DNA from 3 places in the Sulfitobacter sp. SK025 genome. Region 1 is predicted to be linked to each of the others. Evidence: riboswitches for the same ligand, from Rfam matches in the RefSeq annotation. Region 1 holds a riboswitch; each other region holds the start of a gene.
What was found. A riboswitch is a leader RNA that binds a small molecule or an ion and turns the genes downstream of it on or off. The one in region 1 is predicted to bind cobalamin.

Region 1 (3,273 bases):
CCAGATCGGCGTCGGCGGGCAGCGGCGTGCCGGGGGGGACCATGGTCAGCCGCACCGAAGCCTCCGCCGCCAGCGGGTCGAGGTCGTCGAAGTTCGAGATGCGCGAGAGCATGGGGCAGACGATGTGGAACCCCCCGTCGGAGGGCGCGCGCGACAGGTCCACCGCGTCTTCGGCGGGCAGCAGATGTGCGTTGGCAAACCAAGGCAATGTGCCGAACCCCGTCCAGCCGGTGCGGCGTTCAATCTCGCGGTAGCCGTCGTCAAAAAGGCTGACATCGCCGCGGAACTTGTTGACCAGAAAACCGGTGATCATCGCCGCGTCCTTTGGGTCCATCACCACTTGGGTGCCCACGATCTGGGCGATGACGCCGCCACGGTTGATGTCTCCGGCCAAGACAACGGGTACACCTGCGGCGCGGGCAAAGCCCATATTGGCAAGGTCGTTCTGGCGCAGGTTCACCTCTGCCGGGCTGCCGGCGCCTTCGACGATGATCAGATCGGCGCTTTGCCCGAGGATTCCGAAGCTTTGAAGCACGGGGGCCATCAGCCCTGCGCGGGCCTTGCTGAAGTCACGCGCTTGCAGGGTGCTATGGCGCTGCCCCTGCACGATCACCTGTGATCCGCTGTCGGTTTCGGGCTTCAGCAGGATGGGGTTCATATGCACCGACAGGGGCCGCCCGCAGGCGATCGCTTGCAGAGCTTGGGCGCGGCCGATCTCTCCGCCGTCCTCGGTGACGGCGGCGTTGTTCGACATGTTCTGCGGCTTGAACGGCGCGACGGAAAGCCCCCGACGCGTGGCCGCGCGGCACAGGCCCGCCACCAGCATCGATTTCCCCACATTCGATCCGGTGCCCTGGATCATGATGGCGCGGGTGGGCATGGCGGGACCTCGTGTTTTTTGTGCAGCCCTTGGTGTCAGCCTGCGGTGATCCCGTCAAGCATCCGCGGGCAGCCCTGCGCTTTGGCCGCCCGCGGGAAAATCCGCGCAAAGCGGATTTGGCCCCTGCGTTATGACAGGCGCAGCTTGACAGGGGCGGGCAAATGACCAATGCAGGGCGTATGTTGGTTCCTGTCCCAGACAGGCGAAGAGGGAACGCGATACGCATTGATCCAACCTTGGGTCAGCGCCAAGCGCAGCCGCCCCCGCGACCGTGACCGGAGAGAGCTTTCAACCACTGGCCCCTAGGCTGGGAAGGTGAAGGTTCGCAAGGCAAGCTGCCTTAGATCCGCAAGCCGGGAGACCTGCCAGCATAGTTTGTAACGGGCGAACGGGGTGTTTCGCGACTGGCCTAGAACGCTGTTCGCATGTCGTTCGCTGCTGGCGATCCCCCTTGGCCCATCGACGTATGAGGCAAGATATGACCACCACGGATCAACCGGTCACCGTCACCATCTGCACCACCTGTCGCGCAGGTCAGATCACCGCCGAGGACGCGCCGCGCCCCGGGCAACAGCTGTTTGACGCGCTGTCGGGGCATCTGCCCGACGGTGTGCAGCTGCGCGGAGCCGAATGTCTGTCGGCCTGTTCGCGGGGCTGTTCGATGGTCCTGTCGGGTGGGCCGTCGCGCTGGACTTATGTGTATGGCGATCTCGACACTGACGCGCATTTGTCCGATATCGTGAAGGGCGTCTCTGCCTATGCCCAGACCTCTGATGGCGTGGTGCCCTGGCGCGAACGCCCCGTGGTCTTCCGCAAACAATCCATCGCCCGCATTCCCCCACAGGAGCCTACCGAATGACCAACCTTACCAAAATCCCCGTTACCGTGATCACCGGCTTTCTGGGCGCTGGCAAAACCACCTTTATCCGTCACCTGATGGAGAACGCGGGCTCCAAGCGTCTGGCCGTGCTGGTCAATGAATTCGGCACCGCCGGTGTGGATGGCGACATCCTGAAATCCTGCGCGATTGACAATTGCCCCGCCGAGAACATCGTCGAGCTGGCGAACGGCTGTATCTGCTGCACCGTGGCCGATGACTTTATCCCCACCATCGAAGCGCTAATGGCCCTGCCTGAAACGCCTGATCACATCCTGATCGAGACGTCGGGGCTGGCGCTGCCGAAACCCTTGCTCAAGGCGTTTGACTGGCCAGCGATCCGGTCGCGCATCACCGTGGACGGCGTGATCACCCTGGCCGATGCCGAAGCCGTGGTCAGCGGGCAGTTCGCCCCCGATCTGGAGGCCGTGGCCGCGCAGCGCGATGCCGACGACAGTCTGGACCACGAAACGCCTTTGTCCGAGGTGTTTGAAGACCAAATCGCCTGCGCCGACATCGTGCTGCTGTCCAAGGCCGATCTGGCGGGCCCCGACGGCGTCGAGGCTGCGCGCAAGGTGATCGAGGCGCATGCGCCGCGCAAGCTGCCGATCATTCCGATGACCGAAGGCGTGATCGACCCCCGCGTTGTGCTGGGTCTGGAAGCCGCCGCCGAAGATGACATCGACGCGCGCCCCAGCCACCACGACGGGCATGACGATCACGAGCATGACGACTTTGAAAGCGTGGTGATCGACATGGGCGAGGTCGCCGATGTCGCCACGCTTGAGGCCGCCGTGTTGCGCTTGGCGCGCGAGCAGAAAATCCTGCGCGTCAAAGGCTATATCGCCGTTCAGGACAAACCGATGCGTCTGCTTGTGCAGGCCGTGGGCGAGCGCGTGCGCAGCCAGTTCGACCGCCCTTGGGGGGACATGCCGCGCCGCAGCCAGCTGGTTGTGATCGCGGAACATGATCACGTGAACGAAGCCGCGATCCGCGCGGTGCTGGAGGGCTAAGCCGCCATGCATGTCGTCTTTCGCGAAAGCCACGGACTGGACCAAAGCGATCTGCCCCAAGATCTGGGGCAGACGCCGGCGGATCTGGTGGTGCTGTCCTTTTCGGACAGTGATCTGGGGGCTTTCGCGGCGGGCTGGCATCGTGCGGAAGGGGGCTTGCCGTCGTTGCGGCTGGCCAATCTGGTCGCGCTGAAACATCCGTTGTCGGTCGATACCTATGCCGAACAGACCCTTACAGGGGCCAAGGCGGTATTGGTGCGGCTGATCGGGGGCGAAAGCTATTGGCCTTACGGGCTGGCGACCTTGCAGGATATGGCGCGCAAACAGCAGATCGCGCTGGCGGTACTGCCTGCGGACGGCCAACCGGACCCGCGGCTCGACGCGCTTTCGACGCTGCCGCATTCGACGTTAAGACGCTTGCAACATCTGTGCGATACGGGCGGCGCGGTGGCTGCGCAGGCGGCACTTGCGCAGCTGTCGCTGGCCGCAGGGCTTTACGCGGG
Region 2 (3,273 bases), 1.1 Mb from region 1:
ACACCCGAGATCGCGAAGACCGGGTTGTGAATGTCGAAGCCGAAGGGCCCCACGCTGCCTTCTTTGTTGTCTTGGCCGATCTCGTAATCCGTGTCGATTACGGCAGCGGCCCCGTCGGGTGTCGGGATACCCGGCGACGTTTCATCTGTCATTAGATGCTCTCCATTTTATGTATTTGCGACTAATCATAGCGCAACTCCGACAAAACGACCACCGCTGCGCGGGAAATAAGTAAATGAATATCATGGCTTAGCCCCCGGATGCGGGCTTGACGCCCCGTTTGCGGGTCGCGGGCTATGCGTTTTTTCCGTGCTTTACCGCGAATCCCCTCTTTGGATTCGGGTGAAACACCGAGGCGGTTCCGCGTGCCGCACTGCCCACGCCCGTCTGAACGGAGGGGGCAACCGCACCGCGGGATAGCGCCCTATCCCAAAAGATATGCCGCCCTATCCGTCCATGGCCCCGACCCACCTGCTTGCGCAAATGAAAGCGCGGTCGTCTGCGGTCACCATGGTCCCATGACAAATTTTTTCATCATGGGGGATGATATGAAAGTTACTTGCACACTACCAATTATCGCAACCGCGGCACTTCTGGCCGCTACCACTGTCAGCGCCGAAGGGTTCAGCCTGTCCGGTGCGCGCTCTGCCATGCAAAGCGACATCTCGTTCAACGTCATGCAATCCGCAGGGCAGGGTCAGATCAAGCTGCGCCATAAGGTCCAGCCCAAAGCGCAGGTCCGGTCCAAAACCGTGAGCAGCCGCAGCCGGTCTTTCCAAGAGCTCAGCGGGGTCAGCACTGCCGCGGACCTCAAAAGCCTCATCGCTTGGGCCGAGGCGGGTCCAAAGGGCTATGACGCCGTGCAATACGGGGCCAAACGGCTGCCGCCACAGCGTCCGACGCAAATGACCATCGGCGAAATCTACCGCTGGATCGACCGCACGCCGGGCCAACCGCATGCCATCGGTCGATACCAATTCATTCCATCCACGCTGCGCAGTCTGGTGCGACAGGCGGGCCTGAGCAAGAATGACCGCTTTACCTCGGCGGTGCAGGACGGGCTGGCGGATATCCTTTTGGTCGATGCGGGGTTTAACGCGTTCAAGAAGGGCAAGATCAGCCGCCACCGCTTTATGGAAAACCTCGCACGTATCTGGGCCGGTTTCCCGACCTCTAACGGGCAGTCCTACTATCACGGCTATGCGGGCAACAAGGCCGTCATCTCGTGGAACGAGTTCGACGCCGTAATGAAGAAGATTTTCGCAACCAAACGCGGCTGATCCCCGCGTTAGGGCTTGTTCCGGGCGGACAGCCGTGGCCCAATGGCCGGGTCTGGTGTCCGCCTCGCGGAAGAATCGGGAAGCTGGTGAAACTCCGGCACGTGCCCAACGCTGTAATGGGGATGGTTTGCGCATAGGCCACTGGAATATTCCGGGAAGGCGCGCGGACCAGACGACCCTAAGTCAGAAGACCGGCCAGACAGTACAGCTTGCCCCGCATGGACAGCGGGATTGGCGCATAAACGTATTGTTGGGGACTGAACAATGCCGATACCCTCTGCGCTGGCACCCGCCGCGCCTTTTTCAGATGCTGAACGCGACGCCGTGTACAAGGCGATCTTTACCCGCCGCGATGTACGCGATCAGTTTTTACCCGATCCCGTGGCCGAGGATGTGTTGCACCGCATACTGACCGCCGCGCATCACGCACCGTCCGTCGGGTTGTCACAGCCGTGGAATTTCATCGTCATCCGGGATCAGGCCGCACGCGATCAGGTCTGGCAAGCCTTCAACCGCGCAAATGAAGAAGCCGCCCAGATGTTCGAGGGCGACCGCCAGACAACCTACAGGTCGCTGAAGCTCGAAGGCATCCGCAAAGCCCCGGTCAATATCTGCGTGACCTGTGACCGCAGCCGTGGCGGTAAGGTCGTGCTGGGGCGCACCCATAATCAAAGCATGGATCTTTATAGCACCGTCTGCGCGATCCAGAACCTCTGGCTTGCCGCCCGCGCCGAGGGCATCGGGATGGGCTGGGTCAGCGTGTTCCGCGATGCCGATCTGCGTGATCTGCTTAAGATCCCCGACCGGATAGAAATCGTCGGCTACCTCTGCCTGGGCCACGTGGACGAGCTTTACCAGACGCCCGAACTTGAGGTGAAAGGCTGGAGCAAACGGCTCCCCGTGGACGAGATGATCTTTGACGGCACGTGGCAGGGCGATCCTTAGGCGGTTCCTCGTCGTTCGCGACGTCACCTCTCGCGGTGCGGGTATTTTGTATCATCAGCGGAACCATGCCGGTTCCCTGACGTTGCCTTTGTGAAGCCGACGCATACCGCGTGCGGCACGCATAGAGGAGTTCTTCCAAATGGGCGGTATCATTTATCTCGTTGGTCTTGTGGTCGTGGTTATGGCGGTGCTGTCGCTGGTCGGCTTGGCGTAAACAAACGCCGGGGAGGCATTTACATGAACACGACACTCACTGAAAAAACTGCCGATGGATCCTATGTCGACTGGCCCGCAATTTTCGCGGGCACCGTTGTCGCTGTGGCGATCGGCCTTTTGCTGACCACCTTCGGCGCGGCACTTGGCCTGTCGTCGATCACGCTGGACGGAACCGACAATTCATCGACGCTTGAACTGGTGCTGACCGCGCTATGGATGGTGATCACGCTGGTCGCCTCCTATCTGGCCGGTGGTTATATCGCGGGCCGCATGCGCCGCCGCGTCGAAAGCGCTACGGATGACGAAGTGACCGCACGTGACGGGATCAACGGTCTGGTTGTTTGGGGCCTCGGGTCTGTGATCACCGCCGTGATGCTATCCAGCGCGCTGAGCTTTGCAGCCAATACTGCGGGCAATGTTGCTGCGGGTGCAGGCAAAGCGGCTGGTACGGTCGTCGAAGCTGCGGGCTCTGCCGTGGGAGGTGCTGCCTCCGGGCTGGCCGATGCGGCGGGTGCTGCAATCCCGGATGAGGCCAAGAATGATCCGACAGATTACCTGTCGAACCAGCTTTTGCGCCCCAATCAGGTCGACCCGTTGACGGCCGATCCCGAGCAACTGGCAGAGCAGACCGCCAGCATCGTCGCGAATATCTACCGCACGGGTGAGGTGAGCGAGGAAGACCGGACCTATCTTGCCGGCGCTGTTGCTGCACGCACCGACCTGACCCAGGCTCAGGCGAAAGAGCGTGTGGACCAGATTGTGACCCAAGCGCAGGAAGCACGTCAGGAAGTCGAAGACGCTGTAGCCGCTGCCAAGGCCGAGGCTGAACAAG
Region 3 (3,273 bases), 1.5 Mb from region 1:
CATCGGGCCAGCGCACGCCCGACATATTCCCCAAAAGCCAGAACATGATGGCACGGGCCTGTTCGGCATTGGCCGATTTCGTGATCATCAGCGCGGTCAGGGCGTTGAACATCTGGCTGCCCGCAATACCGGCCAGCACGATCACGCCCGCGGCCCGCAGGCCCACACCGCCCCCCGCCGCCTGCGCCAGCAAGGCGACAAAGGCAAAGGCCACCAGCGCCCCGCTGAACGCACCGATAGACAGCGAAATGGCACCACCCCCCAGCCCGAGGATGGTTACCGCAACAGCGCCTGTGGACGCCCCCGCAGAGATGCCCAGCAGATAGGGATCCGCCAGCGCATTGCGCAGCAGTGCCTGCAACACGACGCCCGACAGCGCCAGACCGGCACCACAGCACATCGCCACCACGGCCCGCGCCATGCGGTAGTTCCACACGATGCCTTCGTCAATTTTGTCGACCGCATAGCCCGCGTTCAGCGCCTTGTTGGCCAGCACCTTCAGCACCACCAGCGGCGGGATAGAGACCTCGCCGATGGCCGCACCAAACAGCAGTGCGGCCAACAGCACGGGCGGGATAATCACCCACCAGTGCCACTGCGGCCTGCGCGTCACAGAGCGGTCGATTGCGGTCATTCGGCCAGATCGAAACCGGACAGCGCGTCAGCCATCGTTTCCAGCGCATAGATCGCACGCACGGTCGGGTCCATCGCATGGGCGTCCATCGTGATGATGCGGCCCTCTTTCACCGCGGTCATCTCGCGGGCGACGGGGTCGTTCATCAGGAAGGCGCGCTTTTTCTCGATGTCATCCGCGGGGAAGCGGCGGCGGTCCATTTTGGCAAGCACGATGAACGTCGGGTCGGACTTCGCCAGAGTCTCCCAGCCGACCAGCGGCCATTCCTCGGCCGAGGTCACGACGTTTTCGACGCCAAGCTTGTCCATCATATAGGCGGGCACACCCTGTTGACCTGCGACATAAGGGTCCGCCGCCATCTCGGACGACGAGAACCAGAACAGCGCCGAGGTGCCTTGGGGCAGGTTCAGCGATTTGGCTTTCTCGACCGCCTTTGCCTCGCGCGATTGCAGGTCTGCCAGCAGCGTGGCACCGGCGTCTTGCGCGTTGTAGATCAGGGCGAGCTCTTCGATGCTGGTATACAGCTGCTGGGTCGTGAACAGTTCGGATCGCGTGCCGTCCGCGCCGACAGAGTTATCCTTGGCCGCGCAATCGGTGGGCATCACATAGGTCGGCACGCCCACCTCGTGAAAGCTGTCGCGGGTGCCGACCATACCTTCGGGGCCGACGTGCCATTCATACATCACGGTGACCAGATCGGGGCGTTTGCCCAACACGCTTTCAAAGCTGGGGTCGTTGTCCGCCAGCCGTTCAATCGCATCGTTTGTCTCTTTGAACTCTGGCAAAACGGGGCTGAACCAGACAGAGGTTCCCGCGATCCGGTCCTGCTGGCCCAGCAGATACAGGATCTCTGTCGTGGATTGCCCGATGGTGACGGTGGTCTGGGGTGCCGCGTCAAAGCTGAGCGTATGGCCGCAGTTGTCGATGGTCAGCGGATAGTCTGTCTCTGCGCCAAGCGCGGTGCTGCCTGCAAGGCTCGCAATCAGGGTCAGGCTGGAAAAAAATGGTTTCATATCAAGGGCTCCGGTTGGTCCGATGCCGGGGTCTTTGAATAGAAAGAGAAGGGGCCAGCCAAACGGCGCGCGGGCGCATTTTGGTCTGCGCTTGTGGTAAGATCCGGTCCCATCATCATCCTCTCCCGAGCAACCCCGCCCGGTGTTTCAGGTTCAGTGTCGGCAGGTCTCCTGACTGACGGATCGCGGCTGTCCCCGCCTTCCCGGACCTTTAGGCCCAGTGGCATGATGGAGGTAGCTCACCGTCTACAGTTGCGGGGGCAGTTCCGGTTCATCCACAGCAAAGCGCGGATGGCGAATTCCCTATTATTTCCCGAAGGAAACCGACCCGGTTTCGATGACAGTTGTCCGCCCACCCGTCAAGTTGCGTTTTTGCGGTCGTCATCGCGTGACAAAGGCAAATAACGCAGGCCACGGTTCCGCAGAACGGGCGAGAGGCAAATAACAAACGGATGGAAAACCAAGTGGCAGCCCGTAGGGGAGTCGAACCCCTCTTTTCAGGTTGAAAACCTGACGTCCTAACCGATAGACGAACGGGCCACTTAACTTGTGAGCGCTTCTTTAGGCAAAGCCATCGGCGGGCGCAAGTGTAAGCCGCATGAGAAAGCGGGGAAATACGGCAAAAAAATCACAGATTTTAATGCCGTATTCCAAGGGGCGTATGGCGAGAGGGGATCGCCGTGTGAAACGCGCGCCGCGCTCGGGATGCGGGCGCGCGTTTCCCTTAGGTTTCCCAGTGAAAACCCGTCGCTTTTTCGGAGACGGTCCAGAGTTTCTCCATCACGGGTTTGTCGTAGGCATGGGGGTTCAGCGTGCCTTTGCCAACGGGCCCTCCGGTTTGCAGCCATCCGGTCGGGCCATAAAGCGCGCGCTGCGCCAACCCGTCTTCGGTCGCGCACATGACCTCGGGATACGCGCCTTTTTCGGCGGATTGCACCATTGGCGTCTTGCTCATCATCCACCAGGTGACCCGTGTGAAAAGCCCGCCGCTTGTGCTGATCAGCGAGGTCGCCGACGCGCCGGGGTGGCAGACGTATACCTCAACGCGACTGTCGGTCGCTTTCAGCCGGTCCTGAAGCTCATAGGCAAACATCATCTGCGCCAGCTTGCTTTGGCTGTAGACCGCGTTGGCGCTATAGTTCTTGTCCCAGTTCATGTCGTCGAACTGGATCGTCTTGATCCCCATGTTGTACCCGAGGCTGGACACCACGACGATCCGGCCCGCGCTTTCCTGAATGCGATCAAACAGCATCCCGCACAGCAGGAAGTGTCCGTAGTGGTTGGTGCCAAGCTGGCTTTCGAACCCGTCAACGGTCAGTTGCTGTGTTGGCACCTGCGCGATGGCAGCGTTGCAGATCAGCGCGTCAATCCGGGGAACGGTGCTTTGCACCTCTTCAGCCGCGGCGCGCACGCTGGCCAGATCAGACAGGTCCATTCGCACAAAGCTCACCTCGGCGTTGGGACCGAAGGCGTCCTTGAGCGTTTTGACCGCGGCGAGGGACTTGTCGGCGTTGCGGTTCAGCATGACGACTTTTGCCCCCTTGGACAGCAGGATGCGCGTGGCCTGAAAGCCCGCACCGGCCGTCGTGCCGGTGATGAGATATGTTTTCCCCTTGAGCGATCCAA

Region 2: another riboswitch for cobalamin. It lies ahead of bluB (5,6-dimethylbenzimidazole synthase); the one in region 1 lies ahead of C1J04_RS14745 (DUF1636 family protein).
Region 3: another riboswitch for cobalamin. It lies ahead of C1J04_RS07355 (ABC transporter substrate-binding protein); the one in region 1 lies ahead of C1J04_RS14745 (DUF1636 family protein).

What each region holds. Positions count from the first base shown of each region.
Region 1 is NZ_CP025808.1:3,000,834-3,004,106, forward strand. Features, by position in the region: gene C1J04_RS14740 (cobyric acid synthase) at 1-880, opposite strand, end outside; cobalamin riboswitch at 1,047-1,264, shown strand; gene C1J04_RS14745 (DUF1636 family protein) at 1,359-1,739, shown strand; gene cobW (cobalamin biosynthesis protein CobW) at 1,736-2,770, shown strand; gene cobN (cobaltochelatase subunit CobN) at 2,777-3,273, shown strand, end outside.
Region 2 is NZ_CP025808.1:1,020,202-1,023,474, forward strand. Features, by position in the region: gene C1J04_RS04895 (BCCT family transporter) at 1-152, opposite strand, end outside; gene C1J04_RS04900 (hypothetical protein) at 519-1,280, shown strand; cobalamin riboswitch at 1,317-1,494, shown strand; gene bluB (5,6-dimethylbenzimidazole synthase) at 1,545-2,225, shown strand; gene C1J04_RS04910 (hypothetical protein) at 2,463-3,273, shown strand, end outside.
Region 3 is NZ_CP025808.1:1,523,250-1,526,522, forward strand. Features, by position in the region: gene C1J04_RS07350 (FecCD family ABC transporter permease) at 1-634, opposite strand, end outside; gene C1J04_RS07355 (ABC transporter substrate-binding protein) at 631-1,647, opposite strand; cobalamin riboswitch at 1,792-1,990, opposite strand; tRNA gene C1J04_RS07360 (tRNA-Glu) at 2,113-2,187, opposite strand; gene C1J04_RS07365 (SDR family oxidoreductase) at 2,372-3,273, opposite strand, start outside.